Regions from separate parts of the Sphingobacterium zhuxiongii genome, predicted to be linked through region 1. Evidence: riboswitches for the same ligand, from Rfam matches in the RefSeq annotation. Region 1 holds a riboswitch; each other region holds the start of a gene.
What was found. A riboswitch is a leader RNA that binds a small molecule or an ion and turns the genes downstream of it on or off. The one in region 1 is predicted to bind S-adenosylmethionine.

Region 1 (10,891 bases):
AATTCTAGGGAATAGCATTTCTTTATCGTATACATAACGAACATTGCTACTGATTTCCCGATAGCGATCTTTGTCTTTTCTATAGGTACTACCTTCTTTGACATCAATTCGTTTGGCATCAAATGTCTGTCCTTTAAAAAGGGGTTCTGATTGATATTGTTCGCGACTAAGGTAGCTTAGCAAATTGAAAGCGTTGTCGGGGTCGTAGTTATTTAATGTAATATTGGTCTGAGAACGAATGAGCAACAAACTATAAGAACCAAAGCCAAGAAGAATAAAACTCAAGCTCAGTAAACTTAAATTAAGAAGCACTTTCGAATGACGAACCGAATAATAAAGTCCATAAACAAGGCCCGCGACGATTAGTACAATAAAGACTGTCACACCGGTGCCGAAAGGCATACCTAGCGTATTAACGAAGAATAAGTCAAAATTTGCAGCAAACCGCACACTATACTGAATAACTCCCCATAATACAAAGGCTAGAGCGGATACACCAATCGCTAATGATTTGGATATGCCCTTCCAGTTAATCACTGTTGCTTTTCGGAAGTATATCATTAAAGCAATTACAGGAATAGTCAATAGATTTAATAAATGTACACCAATAGACAGGCCCATAACATAAGCAATTAATATTAACCACTTATTGCTATCTGCTTGATCAGCCCTTGCGTCCCATTTAAGCGCCAACCAGAAAACCACCGCTGTACACAAGGATGACATTGAATAAACTTCCGATTCAATTGCTGAATACCAAAATGAATCTGTAAAGCTATATGCTAATGCCCCCACAATACCAGCTCCAAACACTTGATACAGTTTCGACGAAGTCCATTCTGATTTATTTAATACTAACTTCTTTGCAATAGCTGTAATTGTCCAGAACAGGAATACGATTGTTAATCCGCTACAAATTGCTGATCCTATATTCATCCAATAGGCAATTTTCGAAACATCGCCCATTGCCAAGTTCGAGAACACATTTTGAAGCATTAAAAATAGAGGAGCACCAGGTTGGTGAACAACTTCTAATTTGTACGCAGAAGCGATAAATTCTCCGTTATCCCACCAGCTGCTTGACCTTTCGACAGACATGATATAGATCAAAGTCGCAAGTATTCCACAGCTCCAACCAAGTAGATTGTTTAATTTATTATAATTCATAGCTAGTACAGGTTAGTATTAAAGAAATAAAGATAAATCGAAATTAAGTATCAATGGCTTCCTTAACAAAATTTAACAAGTACCAGTACAGCAGTCATTATAATTGGAATACTACTATGAAAAACAAAAAGAGAACCTCTGCTATAGGGTTCTCTTTTTGTTAAATCTTATATTTAGAAATTGCTCTACACGAGCTTTTCAACTATTTTCTTGGTAGGTCCAGGGTTACTCATTGTATAGAAGTGAAGAACTGGCGCTCCAAATTCAATAAGTTCTTTACACTGTTGAACCAACCACTCCTCACCCACTTGACGTACATCGGCATTGGTTTTACAAGCGTCTACAGCCTCGCTAAGCTCCTCAGGGATATCTAGGTGAAAGATACGAGGTAGCGTGATCAGCTGATTCTTTGTTGTTAGTGGTTTTAAGCCTGGGATAATAGGAACATTGATTCCATGCTCTCTACATTTGGTTACAAATTCTTTGTATTTATTAACGTTGAAAAACATCTGAGTTACAATAAACTCAGCCCCCATTTCTACTTTCTTTTTCAACCATTTGAAATCAGTATTGAAATTTGGCGCTTCAAAATGCTTTTCTGGATATCCCGCTACGCCGATACAAAAATCAGTTTTTTCAGAGAATTCAATATCTTCATGCAAGTAACGTCCATTATTCATATCGACAACCTGCTCCAATAAATCAGTTGCGTAAGCATGCCCACCAACTGTTGGAATAAAGTCTGAATCTCCCTTTCTAGCATCTCCACGTAATACTAACACATTATCTATACCCAAAAAGTTTAGATCTATCAAAGCATTCTCAGTCTCTTCTTTGGTAAATCCACCACAAATTAAGTGCGGAACCGCATCGACTTTATACTTACTCATGATAGCTGCACAAATAGCAACAGTTCCGGGACGCTTACGATAAGCTACGCGTTCCAACAAACCGCTAGAATGCTGCTTATAAAGGTAATCTTCACGATGGTATGTAACATCAATAAATGGAGGTTTGAATTCCATTAGTTCATCCATCGTCTTGAATATACTTTGAATCCCCTGGCCTTTTGCTGGCGGCAATAATTCGAATGAATATAGGGGCTTTCCCTTGGCGTTCTTAATGTGCTCTACGATTTTCATAAAATATTGTTAGGCTTAGAGAAAACACAGCGATATCTGAGTTTCAACTTATCTTTCCCATTGGGGTAGAATTTAGCACCTTGTCAAGGGACAGGTTGCTAAGGCTTCAGCGGGTCTAGTCCCTCTGCCTTTCTCTATAAGCGAGGGCTAATATCGCTAATAGAAGCAAGAACTCAAAATGAAAACCATAAAATAAAAATGAATACGGTAGAAAAGATGTCTTTTACTGCTCGAAATACATATCTATCAGTCCTTCAGGAAGTCGAAGTACAACGACTTGTTCTTCAGGATCAATGCCGACAATAAACTTTTCGTTCAATGGGAACATCACCTCTGTTCCATCCATATCCACTGTTGCAATAAATTGCTGTGGCATTTCTTGAACCTGTGTGATTTCGCCCAACTCTCCTTCTTCTTCCTCTACCGCAAGATAACCGACAAGATCGGTATATCTAAAATCGTCAGGATCACGTTCAGGCTTTTGTGCTAATGGGAGATACATTTTCTTACGCACCAATACTTGCGCTTTATCAATATGATCGATGTCTTCAAATGTAGCATAGGCTGTACTGTTGTTGTGCATCTTTATCTGATCGACAAAATACGGCACAAGTTTCTTATTCACCTCCAAAAAAAGCACATCAAAATCGAGTTCCATGTAGTCTTCAAATTCGAAGAACAATTGTACTTCACCTTTCAAACCGCGGGTTTTACTAACGTAGCCAATATAGAAGCTTTGATCGATTGTCATATGATAAATTTGAATGCAAAAGTACACAAATAATTGAGAAAATAAGTCGCAATGAGCGGTCTTAGACTCCCGTATCAATTTAACAATTAGGAAAATTGAAGATAGGATAAATATTAAAAAATCTTTCCACTATAAGCTGCTGACCTATAGTTGTTGAGCAAACTTATTATGCAATAATATTTAAAGAAAACACTAAAAAAGGCATTTACATGGAGTTGCATATGCAATCGGTTGCATAAAAATGCGCAAACGTTTGAGTTAGAAAAAGGTCGAGTATTGTATTTACAAAAAGTTAATATTGTCGTAACAAGACTAAATTGTGGTAGCCAAAACTACTCATACTAAACACAACAATTATGTGCAAAAAAAGATTTAAAAGAGCCTTTCTTGCCAGTACATTTTATCCAATCACATCGGTACTGACATTAGCTCTACTTACTCCAGATGCTGTTTTAGCGTCAAACCTCAAGGAGTCAAGTTCAATTCATGCTGTTGCTTTTCAGGAAGTAATTTCCGGAACAATCAAAGGTGCCTCAGGACCTTTAAGTGCTGTAACAATTAGCGTCAAAGAAGATCCTAAGACCGTCTCTTCTACTGATGAGAATGGTGCGTTCTCAATCAACGCTAAAGTAGGTCAAACCTTGGTAATCTCTGCAGTAGGTTATGAAAAGGTAGAACGTAAAATCGAGTCAAACAACATGAGCATCGACTTAGAAGAGTCGGTCAATTCATTAGATGAAGTTGTTGTTGTAGGGTACGGTATTCAACAGAAAAAAGAAAGTTTAACGGGTGCATTACAAAATGTTAGTGGACAAAAACTTAGAGATGTAACAACACCATCGGTTGAAAACATGTTAAATGGTAAGGCAGCCGGTGTATATGTTGCTCCAGGAACAGGACGTCCTGGTACGCGTGGCGCCGTTGTTATCCGTGGACAAGCATCTGTTAATGGTGTTACAAGTCCGTTATGGGTTATTGATGGGGTTATCGTTGGTTATTCGCCGGGCGACTTGAATCCAGATGATATCTCCAACTTAACCGTATTAAAAGATGCTGCATCAACATCCATCTATGGTTCTCAAGGTGCCAACGGTGTTGTTGTCGTAACTACAAAAGCGCCAAGAGCACAAAAAATGCAGCTTAGCTATTCGACAAAGCTTGGTTTCAACCAATTGACGAATGGTAATCTTGAAATGATGAATGGTAGCGAGCTATATGATTACTTCGCTTCATTTCAAAATGCAAGTGATATCAAATTTCCTAGATGGAATGAAGATTTAAGAAATTCAAACTTCGATTGGTGGGATGTTGCAGTTCGCAATGGTTTCACTCAAAACCACAATGTTTCATTACAAGGTGGTAACGAGACATTGCAATCCTATTTATCATTAGGGTACTATAATGAGCTTGGAGCTGTTAAAGGATTCAGCTATGACCGCTATAATGTACGTTTAAATACAGTTTACAAACCATTCGAATGGTTAAGTATTAAACCTTCAATCGTTGGAGCGCTAAGAGGTACTGACGATAGACAATATAGCACAGGTGCTATGGTTACCAACCTTCCTTGGGATAGCCCTTACGATGCAGAAGGGAAATTAGTACCACATCGCTACAGTGGATGGGTAAATAATGCGAGTACAAACTATCTTTATGACTTGCAATGGAACCATTCGGATACTAAAAATTACGAGCTACAAGGTAATTTTGACTTCGATGTAAGACTAACCGACTGGTTGACATTTTCATCTGTCAATAGCTACCGTACGAACCTTTACTCATCAGCAGGATATACAGACCCTCGCTCGAACGCAGGAGAAAGTGTTTTAGGACGTATTGCTGAGTATCGATTAGATAACACACGTCGTTATACCAACCAATTATTGAGATTTAACAAAACATGGGACAAGCATTCCTTGAACGGTATTGTGGCTTATGAATTCAATGATTTCAATGAAAAAATAATTGATATATACGGAACAGGCTTCTTACCTGGCTTCGAAGTATTGGACGTTGTTGCAAGACCAGAACGCACAAAAGGTTCAATTACAGAGTGGGCTACACAATCCTACCTTTCAAATGTTAACTATGCATATGACAACCGATATTTAGCGCAAGCATCTTTCCGTAGAGATGGTGCTTCAAACTTCGGTTCAGATGTTAAATATGGTAATTTCTTCTCTATCAGTGGTGCATGGAATATCCACAATGAGAGTTGGTTTGATGTAGAGAAAATCAATAGTTTAAAACTTCGTGCAGCGTACGGGTCGGTAGGTAATAAACCGACTTCATTATACCCGCAATACGACCTTTATTCTATTAGTACTGGATCAGGTTATAATGGTACTCCTGGAGCATTGATTACACAAATTGGTAATCCAAATCTACAATGGGAGAATACATACACTGCTGGCTTCGGCTTAGATGCAGCATTCTTCAATAACCGCTTGCGCTTAACTGCAGATTACTACAACAAAACAACAGACAATGTATTGTTCCAAGTTCCTGTTACGGGTCTAATTGGTGTTAACTCAATCTGGAGAAACGTTGGAGAGATGCAAAATAAAGGTTATGAATTAACTATCGGTGGTGATATCATTAAAAAAGGCGATTGGTTATGGAGTATGGATGTTAATCTAGGTCACAACAAAAACAAACTAACCGAGCTTTACAAAACGTTAGTTAATGGTCAACTTGTTGCTAAGCCAATTATCGCTTCTGATAACTCGGGTATAGCAGGATCGGCACAACGATTATTAGAAATCGGATCTCCGGTGGATACGTATTACATGATCGAATGGGCTGGCGTAAATCCGGATAACGGTAAACCAATGTGGTATAAAGACGATCTTGATGCCGAAGGAAATGTAATCGGAAAAAGCACAACAGAAAACTATGCTGCCGCAAACTACAGAAAAGTAGGAAATGCAGCTCCTGATTTATTTGGTGGTTTCAGTACTTTCGTTGCGTACAAAGCTTTCGACTTATCTGCAAACTTTGGTTTTTCTCTAGGTGGTCAGAAATACAACTATGCACGTCAAGAGTTAGATGCTGACGGAACATATGTTGATAGAAATCAAATGAAATTACAGGATGGTTGGAATCGTTGGGAAAAACCAGGTGACATCGCAACCCATCCAGTTGCACGATACAACAATTCGTACAATGCAAACAAAGCATCTACTAGATATTTAGAAAGCAATGACTTCTTACGATTAAGATCATTAGCTGTAGGTTATTCTATTAAATTACCTCAATACCACTTAAGTAATGTAAGAGTATTCTTATCGGGTGAAAACCTTTTCACTTGGACAAACTACTCGGGTGTAGATCCAGAGGCGACAATCAATCCGGATAACGGAAAGTTATTGGAAACTGCGTCCCCATCGGTCTATCCGGCTACGCGTAAGTTTATGTTTGGTTTAAATGTTACATTTTAATTGAGGGAGATTACCATTATGAAAAAGCTATTATTTTTACTATCAGCAACTGCTTTAATCTCCTCATGCGAGATTGACCGATTGCCTAAAGGTTCCATGGATACAGATGGAGTTGCGGAGAATCCGCAAGCCTTAATTACTGGAGCATATGCACAATTAAAAGCATGGTCGGATCCCATGCACCGCGCTGGTGAATACGCAGGCGACAATATGATGATTCGTGGATCATCTACTGATGCGTTCTATGAATTTATCTCATTCTCACGTACACCAAACAATTATCGCTTATCGAATTTCTGGGATTACAGTTATAAGGCAATCGCGCAAGCGTCAAATGCAATGAAATTTTTGAAAGAAGGTGAAAGTGTTGATGTAGACAATCAAATTGGAGAGTGTTACTTCATTCGTGGATTAATGTACTTCTACTTAGTGCGTGCTTATGGACGTCCATATTATCAAAGCCCTGAGACAAACTTAGGATTACCAATCGTGAACGGGACTCCCGAGGATCCACTAGGTGATTTGAATTTCCCAGACCGCGCTACGGTAAAAGAAACCTATGAGCAAATCATTGCAGACCTAACAAAAGCGGAAACCTTGTTAACATTAGGCAAAGGAAATATCTACGCTACGAAAGAAAGTGCACAAGCAATTCTTTCACGTGTATACTTATACATGAGCGGAACATATGAAAAACCTAACACGCAATACGCTAAATTATCTGCTGAATACGCCGATAAAGTGATTAACTCCGGAAAATTCAATCTTCTATCACGTGCCGAATTCATGCGTTACAATACCTTTACTCCAGAGAACAACAAAGAGACAATATTCGCAGTTAAACGCGTAGCGTCAGAATTCTCAGGTAGTGATCACTACTATGGTGTTGGAGGGATGTATGCGAACATTGGTGGACAAGGTTGGGGTGAAATGTATGCTAGTGCAAAATACATAGATTTGTTAAACGAAACAGGAAGAAATGACTGGAGACCGGACAACCAAAATATAGTAGATGCGCGTGCGGCATTCATAGAGCCTACCTACGATCAAAATGGCGGAAAGTATACCGAAGTATTCCGTTATATAAAACAAGATAGCGAGACCTCTAAAAACTATATGCAGGACACGATTATTCGTAGCGGAAGCACTTTGATAGCAAAAGAGGTAACAACGGTGAATAAAAAACCTATTGTTGACCGCTATACTATGACCCCTGTAGACGCTTCACAAGGAATCTATTCAATCAAACATAAAGATGGAAGAACTTACACAGGTGTTTTAGATTACTACATTTCGCTGAACCGTGCATATCCACAATTCTACATTGTTAAAGCTTCTCGCGAAGGAGAAAACTCTCACTTACATTCTCCAGTAATTACTCGTTTGGGTGAAGTTTATTTAAACCGCGCGGAAGCAAATGCTAAACAAGGTAAATATGCTGAGGCACTAGCTGATTTAAATAGAATTCGCACACGCTCCATTGAAAAAGGAGCATATACCAGCTTAAGTGCTGCGAATGCGAGTGAAAGAATTGATAAAGAACGTCAGTTAGAGTTAGCATTCCAAGCAGAACGTAGTTATGATGTATTCCGTAACGGAGCTTCTTTAACACGTGATTACCCAGGTCCACAAGAACAGAAAGCTGTGATTGCACCTACTGATTACCGTGTAATTTATTACATTCCTCAAACGGCGATCGATGCATACCCTGGTCAATTAACTCAAAATCCTACACAGTAGGTTAGAATTAAAGAGGAAATATTTGAAATATTAAGCTCCTTATCAGGTGTATTGATATACATATCAAATAATGATTCTCGGTTAATATATAAAAAAGCCAACCCAATGGGTTGGCTTTTTTATATTGCTATAGATAGTAATCTTTGAAACTCAGAGGACATCTGTTATGCCTAGCATTTATAAAGGCCCTATAATGTCTCCATTTAATATCCCTTACACCTATCTAGCAGAAAAGGCCAAAATGCAGTGCAAATTGGCCTTTTCTTTAGAATTTTCGAAAGGATTAACCTTCTGTTTCTTCTGTGTTTTCTTCAGCAGCAGCTTCTTCGATAGCTTCTTCTGCAGCAGCTTCTTCAACTGGAGCATTTTTAGCAGCGATAGCAGCAGCTTTGTCTTCTTTTTTCTTAGCTTCAGCAGCTAATGCAGCTTTTTTAACTGCATCTTTAGATTGTGCTAAGCCAGATTTTTTACCTTCGATTTTCGCGTCGTTTCCTTCAGTCCAAGCAGCGAATAATTCTTCTGCTTTAGCCTCATCGAAAGCACCTTTTTTCACACCACCTTGTAAGTGTTTTTTGTAAAGAACACCTTTGTAAGAAAGGATAGCGCGAGCTGTGTCAGTAGGTTGTGCACCATTGTTCACCCAATTTAATGCTCTATCGAAATCTAAGATGATAGTTGCTGGGTTAGTGTTCGGGTTATAAGAACCGATACGCTCAATAAATTTACCATCACGTGGAGCACGTGCATCTGCTACTACTACATGGTAAAAAGGTTTTCCTTTTTTACCGTGTCTCTGCAATCTGATTTTAGTTGCCATGTTTTTATTTTATTTTATGTATTCAACATATCCCCCGTTGCTACATGCAGGAAGGGACGCAAAGATACAAATATTTTATTTACTAAAAAGCTAAATATCAAAAGATTGTTATATCTAAGTCGCTCGTTAACACCAGCATAGCGATGCTTAGATCCGATAGGCAGCCTATTTCGTAATTAATTTGAGGATTAAAGCGATATTGACGATATTCAACCTCATTAATCTGCATTCATTGCTATGTCAGGAAAAGCACCTCTAAAAATCGTAAAGGCTTCTGCCGGATCGGGAAAAACATTCAGTCTAACAGTTCATTACCTTAGTTTATTACTTGCCAAGGAAAGCAACTATAGAGAAATCTTAGCTGTCACTTTCACCAACAAAGCGACAGCGGAGATGAAAGATCGAATCCTAAGTGTACTCCATGGATTAGCAATCGCAGCCCCTCACCTCGACATAGAAAGCTACCGCAGCCAAATATTGTCCCAATTTCCAGAATGGGATAGGAACACCTTACAAGAAAAAGCGTATCGTGTATATCGGCGCATCCTTCATGACTACAGTCATTTCTCTGTAAGTACCATCGATGGGTTCTCTCAAAAAGTAATCCGCAGCTTTACATACGAGCTCAATCTGGATGCAGCTTATGCTATAGAAATGAATACCAACAAGGTAAAGAAGGATCTGACAATCATGCTAAACCAGCTATTGGACGAAAAACCAGAACTCTTGGAATGGATTATTTCTTATGCCGAGCAAAAGATCGCGAACAATGAGAATTGGAACTATAGGCAGCAATTGATGTCGCTTGCTGGACTAATATTCTCAGAGAATTTTCAGGAGTTCGATGCCTATTTGTTAGCTGCAGATACGAATCAAGTCTTTAATTTATTACAGAAAGAAATCGGCGAGAAATCGCAAACCTTTATAGCCGCCTTCTCACAAGCAATAGAAGCTTTCAGAACCACTTTCAATTCCTTGGGTATTGATGAGTCAGACATGAAAGGAAAGTCACGAAACAAGCTTGTATCAGCCGCTAAAACGGATAGCAACCTCCATAAGGTCAATGAAGGTGAATTACAAAAGATCTTTGATAAGTACCTACTTCTTCTGGACAATGATGAGGCTTTTACAGACCAAAACAAGGAAGTACGATATGATTTGCAAATCGGTATCCAACCAGCACTTCAAACTATCTTCAATATACACCAATTGTTTCCAAGCTTTATCGCTTATAAAGCGGTTGAAGCAAACTTGTATTTCCTACGTCTACTAAAGGAAATGAGTGACTTACTAAGCCTTTGGCGCAAAGAACATGCATCGCAACTTATTTCAGACTCTCAAATTCTACTCAATAAACTAGGGCTTGATGAAAACAATGATCCAACGTTTATTTGGGAGAAGATTGGCAATCGATATAATTATTTCTTGTTCGATGAATTCCAAGATACGTCAAGAATACAGTGGAAAAACTACAGTCCGCTCTTGCTTAACGCTCTTGCAAATGCGCAAGGTAAAATTAGTGAACACCTTATCGTAGGTGATGTGAAACAAAGTATTTATCGCTGGCGAAATGGAGATTGGAGAATATTATTGCAGCAAGTAGAACAACAAGTCAGTGATTCGTTTCACTTGAACGAGCAGTCCAAGCTACAATTTATTGAACAGGGCGCTTTATTGACCAATTATCGAAGCCTTCCGAATATTGTTAAGCTGAATAATTACTTATTCAGTAGTATACCAAACCTAATGCAGCAAGTACTAAACGAGCAAGTGCTAAGCACATTGAATAATGAAGGTAAAGCATGGTGGCATTCGACAGGCAATGATCAAATGT
Region 2 (10,891 bases), 1.1 Mb from region 1:
TGCCCGAAATATTGCGCATTTGCCAACTGAGGTAGGAAACCTAAGGTTAGCAAAAAACCAATGGCACAAACAAAAAGCCTAGATAAGCGAATCTGGTTAAATTTCATAAAGTTAGAATTAGCACTATAAAAGTAAATATTTCAGCTAGTATTTTCTAATTACTCCTGTCCTTCTTCTTGTCCCTCTATTTCTCTTAAAATCTCTGGTAAGGTCAATGCAGGAACTTCAGCATCTCCCTCCGCGGAATCCGAACTTGTGGTATCACGCGTAGAGCGAACACGAGGTCCCGGACAATTGTATGTTTTTTTAATCTCAACCGTTGGATCAGGAAACTTCCCTGTCGTCACCCCTAATTCAGGGTGTTTGTACAACTCTTCCATATACACCGCAAAAATCGGAAGCGCTGTCTTCGAGCCCTCTCCCGTTGCGGAACTATTAAAATGAATACTCTGTTCATCACAACCAACCCAAACGCCCGTTACTAGATCCTTGGTAACACCCATGTACCAACCATCAACATAATCGGACGAAGTACCGGTTTTTCCACCAATCTGATTGTCATTTTCAAATAAATCCCACTCCCATAGCGCCTGTGAAGTACCACCAGATTCCTCAATCGTCCCACGAAGCATATAACCCATCAACCAAGCATTCTCCGGACTGATTACTTGCTTTTGCTCGGATTTAAACTCTGCTAAAACCTTACCATCCTTATCTTCAATACGCTTCACTAACAGCGGCTCCGTTTTCTTCCCAGCATTCATAAACGTGCTGTAAGCGCGAACCATCTCGAATACAGAAACTTCATTAGACCCCAAACCTACCGAAGGGACAGATTCTAACTTACTCTCAATACCACATGTATGCGCCATTTTAACCACATTATCCCATCCCACATCTTGCGTAACTTGAGCAGTAACTGAATTTAAAGAACGAGCTAAAGCATGTCTTAGCGACAGCTCACTATAAGAAAAATTCCAATCCGCATTTTTAGGCTCCCAAACCTCATTTTCTCCCTTATTATTTACAAACTCAATCTTAACCGGTTTGTCCGTATATTTATCACAAGGTGTTTTTCCCGCCTCTAAAGCAGTCACATAAGCAAAAGGCTTAAAGGTTGATCCAGGTTGACGTTTCGATTGATTAACATGATCAAACTTATAAAAATCATGGTTTATACCTCCTACCCAAACTTTAATCTCCCCGGAATAAGGGTTCATCGACATCATACCGGTATTCAGCATCGCAATGTAATGTTTCAAAGAATCCATCGTAGAATATTCTACTTTCTCCATCCCATCCCAAGTAAACACTTCCATTTCCTTCTTCTTGTTCAACTCCTCGAACACCTTGGTATCGTCTTTATACTTCTCTTTTAAATAAGCAAAAACCGGAAGCTTCTTCGCCTGATCTTCCAAGAAATTTGGAATAACATTACCTTCTTTATCGCGCCATGGCTCTTGACCAGACCAAACATTGTTTAAACGACGTTGTAGATCACGCATTTTTTCAGAAACTGCGGTCTCCGCAATTTTTTGCATCCGCGAGTCAATCGTCGTGTAAATTTTTAGTCCAGATGTGTATATATCAATTTCATTTTCAGTCGCCCATTTCTCTAACCACTTTTCAACGGCAGTACGTAAATAGGAATCATTAGAACTACGAACTTCTTTATTGTTTAAATTTAAGCCAAGGGAATCCTTCGACAGCGACTTTACTTCCTCGGCTTTCAAATATCCTTCCTTCTGCATCTGTCCTAAAACTACATTTCTACGGGTCAGCGCATTTTTAGGATTACGAATCGGGTTATAAAGCGTTGTTCCTTTCAGCATCCCAACCAAGACAGCCGCTTCGTTAACCGTAATCTCAGACGGTAATTTATCAAAATAACGTACAGAAGCCGATTTAATCCCGTAGGCATTATTGCTAAAGGAAACCGTATTCAAGTACATCGTAATAATCTCTTGCTTACTATATTTATTTTCCAGCTTAAAAGCCGTCATCCACTCCTTGTATTTCGTCACCAAAAGTCCTAATCCCGGTACTTTACCCAGTGAACCCTGCGAATCTTGATAGCGGGTACGGTATAGATTCTTTGCTAATTGCTGGGTAATCGTACTTGCACCACGATCGCTACCTCCAAAAGTTGACAACAAACCACCAAACAAGCCGATTACATCTACACCATTATGTTTGTAAAAACGAACATCTTCTGTAGCAATCAATGCGTTTATGATATTAGGAGAAATACTATCGAAAGGAACGGGATCACGATCTTGCTTGTAATAACGACCGATCAAAACGGAGTCAGCAGTATACAGCTCTGAGGAAATATTTAAGCTGGGCAACAAAATCTCTTTCTTGGTAGGCGATGCACCAAACAAGCCCAGAAAGTTGATTTGTACTGCACAAGTGAATAAAATAACAAAATAGATAGCTATCAGTGCAATACGCAAGAATTTGTTTTTGACCCGTCTAAACATGAGGTAAATATGAGCAAAACTTTGGAAAAAACTGTATTAAAACGCTTAAAAATGTACTTAGGTCTAAAAATTAACGAATTTTAACAATTCGCTTTTGGAAGCACTTTTCTCCTTGTGTATGAAGTCTTCAGGCCGCAAAAATTATACCTAAATTGAAATTTGCTAAGGAATATATTGATCTTCATTAAATAATATTCGCTATTTTTACGATGATTTATAATCGGGGACATGTTAAGACAAACACTACAGCAGAAATTACTACAAAAATTATCGCCTCAGCAGATCCAATTTATCAAGCTTCTTCAAGTGCCTACAGTATCATTAGATGCACGCATTAAAGAAGAGCTCGAAGAAAACCCTGCATTAGAAGACGGCAGTTTAGCTAATATGAACGATCCTGTTGAGGAATACCCTGACAAGGATCCCGATGACGATTTCAACTCCGATGAAAACACCTACGAAGACGAGTTCAGCGTAGATGAATATATTCAAGAAGACGACTATAAAGACTATGGATCAGGCTATGATTCAGATGATGACGATAACAAAAAGGAAATGCCTATTGCTATCCAAGATTCATTCTTTGAAAATCTTCAAAATCAACTTGACCTACTTGCCCTTTCCAATAAAGACTATTTAATAGGACAACAAATAATCGGTAGTCTAGACGACGATGGTTATCTTCGACGCCCTATCCCCTCACTAATCGATGATTTAGCCTTCTCTCAAAATATTATTGTAGAAGAGAAAGACGTCGAAGAGATGCTTAAGGTTATCCAAGAATTCGACCCCGCAGGTATTGGTGCGCGGAGCCTGCAAGAATGCTTAGCGATACAGCTTCGCAAAAAAGATCAGGAAAACTCCACGATTCAAAAGGCAATGCAAGTTGTCGAAAACTACTTGGATGAGTTTACCAAAAAGCACTACGATAAAATTGAAAAACAACTGGGCGTTAATTCGGAAGAATTGAAGGATATTGTCAATGAAATATTGAAACTAAATCCTAAGCCTGGAGATTCTGGCGCTGTTGCTGGAAAACAACTGCATATTATTCCCGATTTTCATATTAGTAACAACGACGGCGTACTCCATTTAACCTTAAATGGTAGAAATGCACCCGAACTTCGCGTATCTCGCTCCTACCAAGAAATGTTTGAGCACTATGAAAAAGCAGAGAAAAACGACAAAAAAATGCGTGAGGCTGTACAATTTGTAAAACAGAAATTAGACTCCGCAAAGTGGTTTATCGATGCCATCAAACAAAGACAACAGACTTTGTTGAAAACGATGAACGCCATTATGGAATACCAATACGAGTATTTCTTAACTGGTGACGACCGTATGCTTAAGCCTATGATTCTAAAAGACATAGCTGACCGTATTGAAATGGATATATCAACTGTTTCCCGTGTCGCAAACTCCAAATATGTACAAACAGAGTTCGGTACTTTTCTTTTAAAATCGTTCTTCTCCGAAGCTATTCAAACTGAATCAGGCGAAGAAGTATCAAACAAAGAAGTCAAGAAAATTCTTGAAGAATGTATCGCGAACGAAGACAAAAGAAAACCTCTTGCCGACGAAAAATTAACCGATATTCTAAAAGAAAAAGGATATTCAATCGCTAGACGTACCGTAGCAAAATACCGCGAAGCAATGAATATACCGGTAGCAAGGTTGAGAAAAGAACTGTAGAGAATTTAGTAGGTAGTATTTAGTAGTTAGTAGTTAGAGCTTTGAAAGACGTTCTAAAGCCTATTAGGTTGACGATTACGAGAGTAGACTACCAGATTCTGATGGTATATTGGTATATACTAATGTTTTTTACTTATTCTTTTCAAGCACCTAAGTCTAATTTTATCTCCAAAATTTATCTACTTCTTAGCATAAATTTACTTGTCTAATTTTTATTTCCATCAAACACATCCCCTATTGCAATCACTTTCATTTTTTTTAACACGCTTATTCATAATGTTTTAACATAAAAACAGAATTGATCTCAGCAAAAAAATGAAATAAAATTTGGAAATAAAAAATAAAATCTACTAACTTTGTAGAGTATTCAGAATTGCGATAGCAATACCAACCGAGTGAAGACACCGCGGTGGTAAAACAATACGGGTATTATGCCAAAATAAACGCGATACGCCTTTATTTCACCCTTTCTGAATGCAATTATGGTTCAACATTTTAAATCTTAATTGTATGTCAAACACAAAATCATTACAACAACATTTAGCCGAGCAGTTTCATCACTACTCTACACAAGAACTTGTCGTTCTAAACAATGACATTGTCGAATCGTATTGGGGACAAAGTAAATCTGCTTTCCGATCAGCTTTATTATCCGCACTATCTAGACGCGGGATAGACCTCTCCGCAATTATTTCCAAAGAAGACGGGATTACCCTTATTCAGCGAGTTGCTGTAAAATTGGAGGAAAATAGGTTAATTGTGGTCTAGATGTTAGACATTAGATTTTAGACATTAGATGTTAGATATAAGACGTTAAATATTAGAGTCCAGGTTGAAAAATTTGAAAAATGCTATAACTATTCGGCCAACATCATGGTTGTCGCAATTCTGCTTTATCGCTGGATTCTCAAAACTTTAAAGTCTAATATCTAAAATCTAATGTCTTATCTAATATCTAATGTCTAATATCTAACACTTCACTCCCCTTCACTCAAAGCGTATAAAGCGAAGGTTCCTAACCAATGGGAACCCATATAGTCATCTTTAGCAGATATATTGCCAATGGAATACGCGATATGTTTCTCTGCGAGGAGACGTAATTGTTGGAGTTCGGGAACCTGTTTTGCAATTCCATAAAAGCATGCTGCACGGCTGTAATTTAAACCATCGAGATGTATAAGCTTTCCATCCGTTCTATCTTTCACAGCTGCAGGCTCCAGCTTGAAGTTTTTATCGAATAAAACAGGCATAAAGGTTTCTAACCAAGCATTATACTCTTGCTTGTCCATGAGTTTACTCATTAAGAATGCCTCCTCCAAGCAAGGGGATAAGAAATCATTACCACTAGGTTCATAGGCAAGATTACAATTTATATCCTGCTTAAAATATCGAAGGCCATGCTCTTTAATTGCCGCTTCGAAGGACTTATCCCCCACTGTTCTCGCATAATCGAGCGAAAGTGAAAGACCAAATGCTGTGTTATCATGCTGTCCTGTCCGAATAGGATAAAGCTGCTTAGGAAGATATACTTTAAAACGAGTCACAAGAAGATCTACCAAAGGCTGTAATGCAGCTTGCCAACGCTTTGCATCGGGATCATTCCATGTGTACAATTCTTCTTGCAATTTAAATAACCATGCCCATCCATAAGTTCGCTCGAAGGCTAAATTATGTTCATTCTCGAAAAAAGCCTTTTCAATCGCAACATTTTCCGGAGTGATATGTGTATTTAAAACTTGACGGACTTCCCCATTTGCATCAAGCTCAGGAAATTGCTTCATTAACTTGACGATAGACCAATAACCATGCATTGAAGAATGCCAATCGTAGCAACCATAGAACACAGGACGTAAGGCCTTGGGTGTTTTTAGATCGGCAGCGGACCCAATCGTTTGCCCCAATTTGTTTGGATATTCAACCTGTAAACAGTGTGTTGGTAACGCAAAAATATCCTTGGCTAAAGTAGCGGTAAGGTGAGTTTGTTCGGTCTCAATTTCCTCTTTCTGTTCGCTTTTCGGTTGACATGAAATAAACAATCCAGTCAACAAGAGTGACCCTATAAGTGATTTAAGCATCCGTTTTTAATTTGGCTTTATATTTGAGTTATCAGCAGTAAATTTATAATAATTATAACAAAATAAACCAAAAGATGAATATTACAGATTTAATTTCCGGCGGTGTTGGATCACAAGCCATCAATAGCATTTCAGAAAAATTAGGCGTAGACAAGGATAAAGCTCAATATGTTGTTGCTGCTGCCGTTCCATTGATGATGTCTGCATTGAATTACAACGCGAGCAAAAGCCCTGAGCAAGCGAGTGGCATCCAAAATGCGATCGACAGCAAACATAATGGTAGTATTTTCGACAATCTTGGCGCTTTGTTTAATCAAGGTCCTACCGAAGATGAGGATAAAATCGTAAACCATATGTTTGGTAGAAATACAGACAACGTTAAAGAAACATTATCCGCAAAAACAGGTCTTGACGTCAAAAAAATTGCCGGTATCTTGGCTTTGGTAGCTCCTTTAGTAATGGGATACTTAGGTAAGAAAAAACAAGAAGGTGCTGGACAATCAGAATCCTCAGGCGGAATTGGCGATTTAATTGGTAGTGTCCTTGGTGGTGCTGGCGGCGCAGCTTCGGCTGGCGGTTTAGGTGGCATCTTAGGGAACATCCTCGGCGGATCAAACGACAATGCAGCGCAACCTAGCGCAGGTGGCGGCTTAGGAGACCTTGTAGGCGATTTCTTCAATCAAGATAAAGACAAAGAGTCTAAGGGCGGTATCTTAGACGCTCTAACAGGCATGTTTGGTAAATAAAATTAAGAAGCAATATTTCAAAATAGAAGCCGTAGTGTATGCTACGGCTTTTTTATTTAGTCCCCCTTCGTATATTTGAGTCAATGAAAGAGAAAATAAGCTTCAAAAACGATTATTCAGAAGGTGCACACCCAAGAATCTTAGAGCTATTGGCGCAAACCAATCTGCAACAAGAGCCCGGTTACGGTTATGACAGTCTTAGCGAACAAGCAAAGGCGGCTATTCTTCGATTTTTAAACGATCAGGAAACACCCATCTACTTTGTGGCTGGCGGAACCCAAGCCAATCTTCTTGTGATTAGCCATCTCTTAAAACCGTATGAATCGATCATTGCGGCAGAAAGTGGACACATCCATGTGCATGAAACTGGCGCGATCGAAGCAACAGGACATAAGATAAACACAGTACCACAAAGCAATGGTAAACTAACGCCTGACAATATTCTGAAGGTTATTTCACTCCATACCGATGAGCATATGGTGAAACCTGCTATGCTCTATATATCGCAAACCACAGAACTAGGAAGCATTTATAGCAAAGAAGAGCTACAAGAACTTTCAGACCTCTGCAAGGAGCATAATTTGAAACTATTTATTGATGGCGCGCGAATGGCTGCTGCATTGAGTAGCGACCAACATCAATTGAGATTAAACGATATCGCGCAATATGCGGACGTGTTCTATATCGGCGTAACCAAAAACGCAGGCTTACTCGGAGAAGCTATTGTATTTCCAAACGCCCAACTTGCCGAAGGATTCTCCTATTCATTAAAGCAAAAAGGCGCATTAATGGCTAAAGGAAGAATCTTAGGAGCACAATTTCTAGCCTTATTTGAAGATGACTTATACTTTGAATTAGGGAAACATGCAAATCAACAAGCTATGCGCATCGCAACAGCGCTAGAAGATGCTGGATTCCGCTTTGCGCTACAACCAGAAAGTAACCAACTATTCCCTATCCTACCACATCAAGTTATCGAAAGACTTTTGGAGGACTTTGAGTTCTATGTTTGGGAGAAACTAGACGCCGGTGAATCTATCGTCCGGATCGTCACCTCTTGGGCGACCAATCCAACTGATGTGGATCGCTTTATCGCTAAGATCAACGGACTAAAGACTAAACAGGTAAGTCAAGGATAGCAATCTATTTATATTTTAGTACCTTCAACCCTATTGATAGACGGAAAAAAGCTGATATGCCTACAGAATATGTAATTTTAGTTGACGAACAAGACAAGCCCTTGGGGGAAATGGAAAAGCAAGAAGCCCATTTGCAAAATAGAAAGCATCGTGCATTTTCCGTTTTTTTGCAGGATGCCGACGGAAAAATCATTCTACAAAAACGAGCAGCCGTTAAATATCATAGTCCCAACCTCTGGACTAATGCCTGTTGTGGACACCCACGCCCAAATGAAAGTACGATTGATGCGGCAAAACGCAGAACTTACGAAGAGCTAGGCATCGAAGTCGATATTCGCGAAATATTCACCCTATCCTATGAAGAAAAACTCGCAAATGGACTTTGGGAAAACGAATTTGATCATGTGTTTTTAGGTTCCTATACCCAGCCTATTACAAATTTCAATCTTGATGAAGTCAGCGACATTCGATCCGAATCAATCGAATCAATCGCGAAGGATGTCCAAACGAATCCCGAAGAATACACCTTCTGGTTTCAAAAAATCCTACCCAAATTAATCAGCTATCTTTAAGATTTTTAACTTCCAGCTATCTCAAAACAATGGTGACATCTCAAAATAAACCTAAACAAGCAATCAATACTTCAAAATAATATATCGACTTCGATAAATAATACCATATCATATTTTATAATCGTTATTTTATTTCTACTTTTGCAGACGTAAATTAATACCATTATAACATATTGAGGACTTCACTATTTTCGAAAATGTCGTCGTTTTTTAGGACTGAGTCGAGTCTAGACGCGTTACGAAACATATTAACCATTCTTATTCCAAGTTTAACGATATTCATCTTCTGGGATGGACATATTGCTATAGCCTTTGCTGTGGGCGTCTTATTGGCTTCGCTAACGGACTTACCCGGCAACAAATCAGATAAGTTTACTACCGCCATTTATTGTATTCCAATCTTTTTTATTACGGCACTCGCAACTTCCCTTCCACTTCACTTCGAATCCTGGACCATTGTCTTGTTACTCGGGATATTTGGCTTTGTGTATACCATTATTGCACTATTAGGATTTCGCATTAATGTAATTGGAAATCTAGGACTTATAGTCGCCAGCTTTACTATTGGATTACGACCAAGCGACCCATTTGAATTTAGTTTATCGCTGACGATGGGTGCGATATTTTTCTTTATGGTCTGTTTAGCGCAGGTTTATTTATTCCCACACCGATCATTACGCTATGCTGTGGAAGGTGGGATAAGCAATATGGCAAAGTTAATCCGTCTGAAAATCGATTGTTACGATGAAGATGTTCCGCTAAACAAATCATACAAACAGCTCAGCGCATTACATAGTCGAGTAAGCGACCAGTTAGAATCAGTAAGATCCATCCTATTACGCGACAAGCGTTTGTTGGATGATGGAAATGCATATAGTAAACGCTGGTTAGGAAAACTCTACCAATTAGTTGATCTATACGAACTCTTGATGGCTGTTGATAACGATTATGAGTCGATTAGACAGACGTTAACCGGTGGGAAGACACTGGCTACCATCAGACGTTCCCTAGCGATTCTTGCCTTTGAAACGTCAAGACTGATGCATTCTACCCGCGACAAGACTTTCCGAACCATTGGAACAGAAGAACTAAACAGACTTTTCGCGCAATTAGATGCTGATCGTATGCATGCTAACGAAGAAAAAGCCGCTTTAATATATTCAATCAGCAAGCAACTCACTCAATTGTCGGATATCTTGCAGAATATCCACATTAGCAAAATTGCAACCGACGACTCGTGGATTGAGTCTAAGAACTTCAAAGACTTTGTTGCTCCTCGGAGCAGCTTTCAAACCATCATCAAGAATCTGAATTTCAAATCGCCGATTTTCTCCTATGCCTTAAGGATGTCCGTACTATTAATTGCTGCTGGCTTAATTGGCTTCTTATTACCTGAATATCGTTACGCCTCCTGGATTCTTTTAACCATTATCTTGGTGGCTCGACCTAGTTATAATGTCACCCAAAAAAGAAACTATCAGCGTATTGTCGGCTCATTAATTGGTATTGGCGTTAGCTTACTGTTGTTAGTATTTATCGAAAACACTTATATACTTTTTGCGATTGCAGCACTCTGCTTATATCTCTTTTTGCTATTCAATAAACCCAACTATTTGGTTTGCGTTATCTTTATTACGGTGACCATTCTTTTAGGACAGAAGCTACATGAAGGAGAATTACATGATATTTTAGGAAGCCGATTTGCTTTTACCCTTTTAGGGTCGATATTAGCGGTATTAGGTTGTCTTGCGATTCCGATTAACCATTATCGAAGCGTAGAACAAACAACCGCATCCTTGTTTAAACATTTCCGAGAGTATATTTCGAAAATTCAAGAAAGTTATGATGCACAGAATCTAAATCATTATGATCTACGATTACTTCGAAAATTCGCCCAAGCCTCCCTTGCGCAAAGCTATGACTCGCTAGAACAATTTGCGAAAGAGCCTTTACGGGGAAAAGTATTTAAAGCAGATATTCAACATCTACAAACACTCGCCTACCGCATTAATGCCTTGCTGGTTGGCCTTTCGGTCAACATTACTAAACTTGGCCTCACGTGGGATTATGAAGCAATGAAGGCAAAATTAATGCATGTGGAGGAATTGATTGAAGAATCTGAACAACTAGCTGCTAAACTCGCACAAAGGAAGCGAAATAGAGAGCGCGCCAAGATTCGCTTTC
Region 3 (10,891 bases), 1.9 Mb from region 1:
AAGAGGAAAGTCCGGGCAACAAAGAGCGACACGCTTCCTAACGGGAAGGCTATTTAAAATAGACAGCAAGTGCCACAGAGAATATACCGCCTTGCAAAAGGTAAGGGTGAAAACGTGAGGTAAGAGCTCACGGTATTGTATGGCGACATGCATTACGGTAAACCTCGTGTGTTGAAAGACCAAATAGGTTACGAGTTCGGAAAGCTGCTCGTTTTCTGCCTTCGGGCACTCGTAATGGGTAGGTTGATGGAGCTTGTGTGTAAATGCAAGCCTAGATAAATGATAGAAATTCAGTAATGGATACAGAACCCGGCTTACAAAGTTTGCTTCTTTTTGATTTGTTTAATATTTACCAATAAACTTGAAAGACATAATATGACAACAGTTTTAATCATCGATGATGAGCGTCCGATACGTAGTTCTTTACGAGATATCTTGGAGTATGAAGATTATAAAGTATTAGACGTCGACAACGGCGAAGATGGGCTAAAAATATTAAAAAAGGAGAAAATCGATCTTGTTCTTTGCGATATCAAAATGAATAAGATGGATGGTATGGAAGTTTTGAGTACTGCAAAAGAGTTCTCAGACGTTCCTTTTATCATGGTTTCTGGTCACGGTACGATTGAAACTGCCGTAGAGGCCGCGAGGAAAGGTGCATTCGACTTCTTAGAAAAGCCGTTAGATTTAAATCGTCTTTTAATTACTGTTAGAAATGCGTTAGAAAAAAGCTCTTTAGTTAAGGAAACAAAAGTTCTGAAACGTAAGTTCTCAAAAACCAAAGAGATCTTAGGTAGTTCAACGGGTATCAGTTTAATTAAAGATACTATTGATAAAGTTGCTCCAACCGAAGCGAGAGTATTAATTACAGGTGCTAATGGTGCAGGTAAGGAATTAGTCGCTCGCTGGTTACATGAAAAGTCTTCACGTGCCGCCTCTCCATTAATCGAAGTTAACTGTGCTGCAATTCCATCCGAATTGATTGAGTCCGAATTGTTTGGACACGAAAAGGGATCATTTACTTCGGCTGTTAAACAACGAATTGGTAAGTTTGAACAAGCAAACGGTGGTACCTTGTTTTTGGATGAGATTGGCGATATGAGCTTATCAGCCCAAGCAAAAGTACTTCGTGCCTTACAGGAACATAAAATTACACGTGTAGGAGGGGAGAAAGAGATCGATGTCAATGTACGTGTGATCGCGGCAACAAATAAGAATTTATTGCAGGAGATTGAAGACGGTAATTTCCGCATGGACTTGTATCACAGATTAAGTGTAATCTTAATCCATGTGCCTTCCTTAGCAGAGAGAAAAGATGATATTCCAACTTTGGCTACTGCATTCTGCGAAGAAATATGTGCTGAATATAGTATGCCAGTAAAGCAAATCACGCCTGACGGGATGAAAGCTCTACAATCTTTACCTTGGACTGGGAATATTCGCGAGCTTCGTAATATGATTGAGCGTTTAATCATTCTTTGCGATAAGAAGATTACGGAAGTAGATGTACGCATGTTTGCTAACCCAGAAAGCATTTCTTCAGTTCCTAAATCAACCGGTTCCTCTGATAGCGCAGAAGGATTTGATTTTGAGCAATTTACTTCATTTCAGGATTTTAAAGATTACTCCGAATGCGAGTTTATCAAATATAAGCTAGAAAAGAATAACTGGAATGTCTCGAAGACGGCAGATGATTTAGATATTCAACGTAGTCACTTGTATAGCAAAATTGAAAAATTTGGTTTAAAGAGAGACTAAAGAAAAAGGAATTAAAATAAAAAGCCTCGCAATTTGCGAGGCTTTTTATTTTTCTAGCTATAATCCTAGTCGTTGAATTTTCTTTTCTGCTTTCTATAAAGCATAAAGATTACGACCACTAATAAAATCACACCAATCACTGCATAGGATGAATTTGACGTTTTATGGACTTGCGAAGTACTATCTTGCGCGAAAGCGCTGATTGCCGCCACATTCATCAATGCCAAGACATTCCATTTTCTCATAATACTCAGAATTTAAAGTTTATTTTTAAATATAGTAAATATATTAAGCAAAAACCATGTCATTTATTTTTCTAAAATAAAATTATTTTTAAGGATGGAGAGAATTGGTAGGTAATTACGAAAAAAAAGCGCAATAATTATTGCGCTTTTCTTCTTTTCAATTTTAGATTATTTCGGCTATGAAATTTCCTTGCTGATGAATGATCGATCTTTTATCAATTATCTCTTGGATGTTTATCGTACCAATCACATATTTGTGATTTTCACTGTAGAAACGCTCGGAGATATTGATGAAATTAATATTTTCTAAGATATCTTCCTCTTCATATCTGAAATATGCAGTAATTGTATAGTCTTTCGTGTATTTTACACGCTCGGCATCTAAATGTTTTTTGTATTCATAACGATAATCATATCGTAATGCCGTAATATCAGATAATACTGCTGATCCTGTCGGGTGTCCTCCAGCGCCTTTACCTAAGAAAAATTGTTCATCGGCAAATGCCGCTTTTACTAACACTCCATTGTATTCATTCTCAACATTAAAGAGGATATTAGACTTTTTAATGAATTTCGGAAGAACATATAGAACCACTTGTTTATTGTCAATTTCTTTGGCTAATGGAATCAACTTGATCTTATAGTCTTTCTCGCGAGCATAGCGTATATCAGCGTCTCCTAGCGTATCAATTCCTAGATTCAAGATCTCTTCTGGATTAATGTATAATCCATAAGCATGAGAAGCAACAATAGCTAATTTGAATTTCGGGTCAAAACCGCCAACATCTAATGTTGGGTCGGTTTCTGCGAATCCTAAATCTTGCGCTTTTTTTAGTGCAACATCATAACTCTGACCTTCATTGAATATTTTCGATAGAATATAGTTTGAAGACCCATTGAAAATACCACTTACAGAATGCAATAGTTCATTGTCATAGTACTCTTCTAAATTACGAATGATTGGAATACTTCCGCAGACAGCACCTTCATATAGCAAAGAAGTGCCGTGTTGATGTTGAATCTCAACAAGTTCTTCTAAATGCGTCGCAATCATTTTCTTGTTTGCTGATACGACATTTTTGCCAGTAGATAGGGCGCGTTTCGTTATTTCAAATGCTGCATCAGCATCATCAATTAGCTCAACTACCGTATTAATTTCAGGATCATCTAATATGACATTCGCATCCGTGGTAAATAGTTCAGCTGGGAGACTTCTTTTCTTATCTGCATTTTTGATTACAAACTTCTTAATCTCTAGATTTAAATCCTTCGTTTTGATGATATCGTATAATCCTTGGCCGACTACGCCGAATCCAAACATCCCGATAACCAGTTTTTTACTCATGGTATACTTTTAGTGTGCTCTTTTCTTTTTTTATATTCTACTAATCGTTCAAACTATTTGATTTTCTCAAATGCTTGTTCTAGATCTGCTTTGATATCCTCGATGTGTTCAATACCAACTGACAATCTTAATTGTCCTGGTGCTACCCCTGCTTTTAATTGATCTTCAGCACTCAATTGTTGATGGGTTGTTGCTGCTGGATGAATAATTAGCGTTTTCGCATCTCCAACATTCGCAAGGTGACTAATTAATTGAAGAGAGTCAATAAATTCATTTGCTTTTTCAACTCCGCCTTTTACCGTGAACGATAGCACTGCTCCATAACCATTCTTCAAATACTTTTGTGCATTTTGATGATAAGGATGATTCTTTAATCCTGGGTAGCTTACTTTCTCAACTTGAGGATGAGCATCTAACCATTGTGCAATTTCTAACGTATTGTCAACATGTCGTTGAACACGAAGTGATAATGTTTCCAAACCCTGTACTAATAAGAACGAGTTGAAAGGTGATAGGGCAGGGCCAAAGTCTCTTAATCCTTCAACACGTGCTCTAATTGCAAATTGAATATTTCCAAAAGGTCCGTTTTCACCGAATACGTCAGCAAATACAAGTCCATGATATCCTTCAGAAGGTTCAGAGAATTGCTTGAACTTACCATTCCCCCAGTTGTAGTTACCACCATCGATGATGACACCACCAATACTAGTTCCATGACCGCCAATCCATTTGGTTGCTGATTCAACAACGACATTAGCACCATGTTCTAAAGGTTTAAATAAATAACCACCAGCACCGAATGTGTTATCAACGATTAAAGGCAAATCATGTTTTTTAGCTACAGCCGAGATGCGTTCGAAATCAGGGATGTTATAGCTCGGGTTTCCGATTGTCTCTACGTAAATAGCTTTTGTTTTATCATCGATTAATGCTTCGATATTGTCTGCGTCTGTATCTGCTGCAAAACGAGCTTCGATACCTAATCGTTTGAAAGATACTTTGAATTGGTTATAAGTACCGCCGTAAAGATTTGCACCAGAAACAAAGTTGTCGCCTGCTTCCAAGATATTCGTTAGTGCGATAAATTGAGCTGCCTGTCCCGATGCAACTGCAACTGCTGCAACACCTCCCTCTAAAGCTGCAATGCGTTTTTCAAACACATCGGTTGTAGGGTTCATGATGCGGGTATAGATATTTCCGAATTGTTTTAATGCGAATAAATTAGCTCCATGTTCTGCATTGTTGAAAACATATGAGGAAGTTTGATAGATTGGTACGGCCCTAGATCCTGTAGTTGGGTCAACTTCTTGTCCTGCATGTACCTGTAATGTTTCAAATTTTAAGTTTTTAATATCAGCCATTGTTGTAGATTTTTAAAATGATAAATAATGAATTGTTTTCTTTTTTGTGTTGCTTTTGGTCGTCTTGTAAAGGTATGTAGATTCCACAACGGTAGAACCCAGTTAGATACCGACGACTATCGCATTCGTGAACAGGTGTTCACGACGAAAAAGAAAGTATTGGAGCACTTGCTAGTCGGTTTTCCGCTAGAATATCCAATTAAAGAATTTGAAATAGTTGAAGTCATAGTCTATGTCATTTATATGCTCCGCAGCTTAATTGCTTTGGACAGGAATTGGCACCTTTTCAATCGCTATTGAAGGTTGCCAGTGGGTCTTTGAGCCAGTCTCTCGCCACTTCTTTATAAATCAAGACCAATCGATTGGAAGGGTTTTGATTAGGTACCGATTGCTCGGCACTGCGCAAATATACATTGCCAAATTCAATTTTGCAATGTTTTTTTAATAAACGAGCTTCCGAACTCGATAAATCTTGAAATTATCGAAAGCGGAAGCTCGTAAAAATATAATATTAGTAAATGCGAAGGCTTAGTAAGATCCAGCCTTTATATCACGCATCTGTATAATTTGATCGACGATGTAAACGGTATTACCACGCCATGGTAAAGCTCCTTTATATTCTTTGTAATGCAAATCAAAAACTTTACCGCTATTCACTTCGAGGATTCGGTAAATAGAGTCGTTTTCTATAGAGAACTCAAACTGATTACTCGTTAACCCTGTTCCTGCCTTGCTCGTACCAAAGCCCTCTTGAATCAGTTTACCCTCATAGGTTTTAAATAGATTTCCTTTCTTTACAGCATAATTCAGGACTCCAGATTTGACTCCTTCACCAAATACAAAATAGTATTTCCAATAAATCAGACCGCCGCCTAACAAGACTAGAATTAAAAGCGTCCAACTGATAAACTTACGAATTGCCGATCCACCTTTTTTAGGGACTTGGTTTGTTGTGGTTTCCATGTTAAGATTATTTTGTCAGCAAACCACAAAAAAGATACCTAAAATATAGAAGTTTATGGTAATCAGTTTCAATAGTAGCTATATGTCCGCAAATAAAATTGAAAATGTAAGCTAAGCTAGCTTCTTCATTTCCTGTTCGATGCCCTCTTGCGTCTGTTTTCCAACTGGTACTAAAGGTAAACGAACGGTATCAACACCAAAGCCTTTTTGTTTTAAAATATATTTTACTCCAGCTGGGTTTCCTTCGATAAAACACAGGTCGGTAATACGCAATAAATCAGAATGGATAATTCTTGCTTGTTCGTAATTTCCTTCAAGGCATAGATGCGTAAGCGCTGAAACCTTATTTGGGTAAGCGTTTCCTACAACTGATATAACGCCAACAGCGCCTAAAGCGATCATTGGTAAAGTTGCCGGATCGTCTCCGGAAATCAGCATAAACTCTTTCGGTTTGTCGCGCAGTATTTCGCTAAATTGTGCAAAACTACCTGATGCTTCTTTTATAGCGATAATGTTGTTAAAATCATTAGCTAATCGAAGTGTAGTTGCGGATGTCATATTGCTGCCGGTACGGCCGGGAACATTATACAATATAATTGGAAGGGGAGAGGCTTCTGAAATAACCTTGTAATGTTGGTATATACCCTCTTGCGTTGGCTTGTTATAGTATGGAGAAACTGATAGTATCGCAATATAATCCAAGACATCGAAATTTCGAGTTAATTCGGCAATTTCCATGGTATTATTGCCTCCAATACCAGCGACTAAAGGGATACGTTTATTGACGTGCTTCGAAGTAAATGCCCAAACCTGCTTTCGTTCCTCATTAGACAACGTAGCGGTTTCGCCCGTTGTTCCCAATGAAACAATGTAATCAATTCCCCCTTGGATTTGGTAGTCTATTAGTCTACCTAGGGTCTCATAATCCACAGATCCGTCTGCATTAAAAGGGGTAACTATCGCTACTCCTGCTCCTTGAAGCTCATTCATTCGTGTATAATTATTTAATTTAAGTATTTTTAATTATTTATCATGGCTAATAACTCGCTCTCCGAGATAATCGGAACTTGCAACTTTTCAGCTTTTGCCAATTTGGATGGACCCATTTTATCACCTGCAACTAGAAAGTTCAGCTTTGCGGAAATACTGCTAAGCATCTTTCCTCCATGGGATTCAATTAAAGCGGTCAGTTCTTCTCGCGAATAATCTACAAAAACGCCAGAGATCAAAAAAGTCTTGCCTGCCAATCCATCTCCTGCAAATACGACTTCTTTTTCTTCAATAGCGAATTGAAGCCCTGCATCTTTTAGTTTTTGAATCTCTGCCCAATGTTCATCTTGATTAAGATAGAAATGGATGCTTTCTGCGATTCGGAAACCAATATCTGGCACCGCTTCAATTTCTAATGCGGTTGCAGTAGCAATCGCGTCAATATTTTTGAAATGCTGTGCTAATTTCTTTGCCACAGTTTCACCAATATGACGGATGCCTAATCCGAACAAAACTTTCTCAAAAGGCTTTTGTTTGGAAGCCTCAATTCCCGCTAGCATATTATCTATTGATTTTTGACCGAAACGTTCCAAGCCGACCAAATTATCTTGATGATCTTTCAGAGCGTATAGGTCTGAAATCTTAGATATCAACCCTAAGCGAAAAAATGTTTCAATGGTTTCATCGCCAAGGCCTTGGATATCCATCATCTTCCGGCCAATAAAGTGTTGGATTTTACCAACGATTTGCGGTCTACAACCATCTTCATTTGGACAGTAATGCACTGCTTCGCCTTCTTGGCGAACGAGTTCTGTATTACACTCCGGACAATGCGTAGGATAGGAGATAGCAACAGCGCCTTCTGGACGTTTTTCAATATTCGCGGAAATGATCTTTGGAATAATCTCCCCACCCTTTTCCACAAATACAGTGTCGCCTTCATGCAAGTCTAAACGTGCTATTTCATTTGCATTGTGTAACGATGCACGCTTGACCGTCGTACCTGCCAATAACACGGGTTGAAGGTTTGCAACCGGCGTTACAGCACCCGTACGTCCGACCTGGTAGCTTATGCTTTCTAATATCGTTTCTACACGTTCTGCTTTAAATTTATAGGAGATTGCCCAACGAGGAGATTTTGCTGTAAATCCCAAGTCTTCCTGTTGTGCGTAGTCATTTACTTTGATTACAATACCATCAATTTCATAAGAAAGCTGATGTCTCTCTGTATCCCAATAATGGATAAAGTCTAATACGTCCTGAATATTATTGCAAAGTTTAGTATGCTCACAGACATGGAAACCCCAACTTTTTACCGCTTCGATGCTTTCCCAGTGATTTTCAAATAACTTATTGCGGTTATCAGCGTATAGAAAGTATAAGAAACAATCTAAAGGACGTTTTGCAACTTCAGCAGAATCTTGAAGTTTTATAGTTCCTGAGGCAAAGTTTCTTGGATTCGCATAAGTTTGATCGCCATTGTCTTCGCGTTCTTGGTTTAAACGGAGAAAGGCTGACTTATGCATAAATATTTCACCACGGATTTCGAAACTATCTGGATAGTTTCCTTTTTTTAATTGATGTGGGATACTTCGTATCGTACGTACATTATTGGTTACTTCGTCGCCTTGCGTACCATCACCTCTTGTCACAGCTTTAACAAGCTTACCATGCTCATAGGTGAGGGAGATTGATAAGCCGTCAAACTTAAGCTCACAAACGTATTGAAAATCATCGCCAATCGTCTTACGAACGCGACTGTCAAAGTCTTTAAGTTCTTGTTCGTTATACGTATTGCCCAATGACATCATTGGCCATTTATGTTTTACCGTCTTAAATTTCTGAGTAATGTCTCCACCGACCTTTAACGTAGGTGAGTTTGGATCACGATATTGTGGGAATTGAGCTTCTAATGATTCTAATTCTTTGAGTTTTTGATCAAAATCATAATCGGATATTAACGACTGTGCCAATACATAGTATTGGTAATTATACTCGTTTAATTCCTGGGTGAGCTGCTCAATTTTAGACTGGATATCTGCTGACATAGACCACGAAAATACAAAATATTCTAGGCCTAAAACAATTTAAAACAACTATTTAATTAAATACGCAAACTAATGAGCAATAAAAGATAAACCAGTAAAAAACTTTGTTCAGCAGAACTCCTAATGATGAAAATTATTGTCTTTTAGCTGGGAGAATTTATGGATATTATTCAGATAAAAATCCCATACAATGGAATTCTTATATTGACCAACTTTATTCTCCGGGCTTGAATATTTCTTTCGTTTTCTTGCTGTTTTGAAGAAGTTTTTGAAGAAATACTGATGCGCACGACTCACAGCCCATGCGTCCTTAGGCTTACGATCGACAAGGAATTTCAGTAATGCTGCGAGATCTAGCCAGAATCGTATTCCTATTTTCCATATCCCTTGAGTTATTGGTAGATTTTTTTGCATCATCTGCAGATTATTCCGGAAGTTCAAATAGGTTTTATGAGGGTTACTTGTGTTTAAAGTTCCTCCGCCCACATGATATACTAACGAATTCGGACAATATCCAATTTTATAGCCAAGCTTCTTTAATCGCCAGCATAAATCAATTTCTTCCATATGTGCAAAGAAGTCCGCATCAAATCCTTCAGCTTCGCGCCAAGCGGATGATCGAATGAATAGGGCAGCTCCAGTAGCCCAGAATACCTCTTTTTCATCGTCATATTGGCCTTCGTCTTTTTCAACGCTTTCAAAAAGGCGCCCTCTACAGAATGGGAACCCGAAGTAATCGATATAACCACCGGCAGCGCCTGCATGTTCGAAATATCCTTTTTGATGATATGATTGGATTTTAGGTTGAACTGCGGCCAATTGCGTATCCCGCTCCATCTGCGCAATAACAGGTTCAATCCAATTTTGAGAAACTTCTACATCGGAGTTTAGCAGTACAAAGTAATCTGCTTCGACGCGTTTTAAGATCTCATTATAACCGCCGGCAAATCCTAGATTCTGATCGTTCTTGAGGATAGTGAACTTGGGGTAATTCTCTTCAACATACGATATTGAGTCATCGGTAGAACCATTATCACCGATAACAAATTCAACATTTTGATAGGTGCTGTTAAACACGGATGGAAGGAATTTCTCCAAGAAAAATCGACCGTTCCAGTTTAATATGACAACTGCTACTTTTGGATAATTAGTCATTTAACTCCTTCTTTTTCTTTTCCAACGACGATGAGACCATAACCAATATGCCGGCTCACTACGAATAATTTGCTCGGTAAACTGATTGTGAATATGGGTAATCTCATGTTCTTGATAATCGTCAGGATTCTCTATTAGTGTTGTAAATTTACAAGAATAGTAACCCCTTTTTTTCTTTCTTCTAATTTCACAAAATACAACAGGGTTTTTTGTCAATCGCGCAATGCGCTCTGTTCCTGTATAAACCAATGTATCTTGGTTTAAGAATTCCATGAAATAATCTGAATCCTGATAAACAGGTGTCTGATCTGCTACAAACATACTGATATGCGGGATGTTTTTCAACTTTATCATATGCCGCAATATTTGTTTCATTGGAACCATCGTTGCTCCGAACCTGGTTCTGATGCGGTTATATACTTCGTTGAATACTTTATTATTTAACGGTTTGTAGATAATTAGCTCAGGGGTATTCATCATTAAGGATAAACTATGAATGCCCATCTCCCAATTTCCATAATGAGCCGTCACGCCAATCACTGACTTTCCTTGATTGATATGTCTAAAGACTTCCTCTGGATTTAATAATTCAATTCTCTCTCTTACGGACTTTTCAGAAATACTAGCCAATTTTACAATTTCTACCAATAAGTCGGGGAAATAGCGATAGAATTCGCGTGCAATTTCTTTTATTTCGGAGTCTGACTTCTCCGGGAATGCGTTTCTTAAATTCTCAAAAACAACCTTTTTGCGGTAGCCAACAATGTGGTAAATAAGTACAAAAAGTACATCCGATAGCAGATATAAGAACCAGAATGGTAATAATGAAACGATGTAAATAAATCCTGATACTAGTTTTTCTTTCATCACAAGTGATAAGTACTACGCAAATATCCCCAAATAAAGCTATTTTTGCGGACATTTTGTTGTTTAATTAATTATGTCATCAGGACTTTTGTTGCCGGCTTGCTATTTGCCGAACGTTTCATTCTTTCATGCTATCAAACAAAACGATCAACCTATTGT

Region 2: it holds a riboswitch for S-adenosylmethionine, as region 1 does, so the genes downstream of both, GFH32_RS11280 (5-oxoprolinase) here and GFH32_RS15950 (methylenetetrahydrofolate reductase) in region 1, are expected to answer to the same signal.
Region 3: it holds a riboswitch for S-adenosylmethionine, as region 1 does, so the genes downstream of both, GFH32_RS05750 (O-acetylhomoserine aminocarboxypropyltransferase/cysteine synthase family protein) here and GFH32_RS15950 (methylenetetrahydrofolate reductase) in region 1, are expected to answer to the same signal.

What each region holds. Positions count from the first base shown of each region.
Region 1 covers NZ_CP045652.1:3,757,291-3,768,181, forward strand. Annotated here, with positions in the region: gene GFH32_RS15945 (glycosyltransferase family 117 protein) at 1-1,167, opposite strand, end outside; gene GFH32_RS15950 (methylenetetrahydrofolate reductase) at 1,353-2,309, opposite strand; SAM riboswitch class I at 2,355-2,452, opposite strand; gene rimM (ribosome maturation factor RimM) at 2,533-3,060, opposite strand; gene GFH32_RS15960 (SusC/RagA family TonB-linked outer membrane protein) at 3,417-6,500, shown strand; gene GFH32_RS15965 (RagB/SusD family nutrient uptake outer membrane protein) at 6,519-8,240, shown strand; gene GFH32_RS15970 (30S ribosomal protein S16) at 8,524-9,057, opposite strand; gene GFH32_RS15975 (UvrD-helicase domain-containing protein) at 9,295-10,891, shown strand, end outside.
Region 2 covers NZ_CP045652.1:2,624,968-2,635,858, forward strand. Annotated here, with positions in the region: gene GFH32_RS11265 (PD40 domain-containing protein) at 1-107, opposite strand, end outside; gene GFH32_RS11270 (transglycosylase domain-containing protein) at 159-2,483, opposite strand; gene rpoN (RNA polymerase factor sigma-54) at 2,712-4,175, shown strand; SAM-I-IV-variant riboswitch at 4,534-4,628, shown strand; gene GFH32_RS11280 (5-oxoprolinase) at 4,686-4,943, shown strand; gene GFH32_RS11285 (DUF2891 domain-containing protein) at 5,153-6,250, opposite strand; gene GFH32_RS11290 (DUF937 domain-containing protein) at 6,325-6,996, shown strand; gene GFH32_RS11295 (threonine aldolase family protein) at 7,080-8,135, shown strand; gene idi (isopentenyl-diphosphate Delta-isomerase) at 8,192-8,707, shown strand; gene GFH32_RS11305 (FUSC family protein) at 8,905-10,891, shown strand, end outside.
Region 3 covers NZ_CP045652.1:1,315,782-1,326,672, forward strand. Annotated here, with positions in the region: RNA gene rnpB (RNase P RNA component class A) at 1-333, shown strand, start outside; gene GFH32_RS05735 (sigma-54-dependent transcriptional regulator) at 376-1,758, shown strand; gene GFH32_RS05740 (LPXTG cell wall anchor domain-containing protein) at 1,824-2,003, opposite strand; gene GFH32_RS05745 (homoserine dehydrogenase) at 2,167-3,348, opposite strand; gene GFH32_RS05750 (O-acetylhomoserine aminocarboxypropyltransferase/cysteine synthase family protein) at 3,402-4,709, opposite strand; SAM riboswitch class I at 4,946-5,059, opposite strand; gene GFH32_RS05755 (hypothetical protein) at 5,238-5,672, opposite strand; gene dapA (4-hydroxy-tetrahydrodipicolinate synthase) at 5,784-6,662, opposite strand; gene ligA (NAD-dependent DNA ligase LigA) at 6,692-8,710, opposite strand; gene GFH32_RS05770 (glycosyltransferase family 2 protein) at 8,831-9,865, opposite strand; gene GFH32_RS05775 (lysophospholipid acyltransferase family protein) at 9,866-10,732, opposite strand; gene GFH32_RS05780 (WbqC family protein) at 10,806-10,891, shown strand, end outside.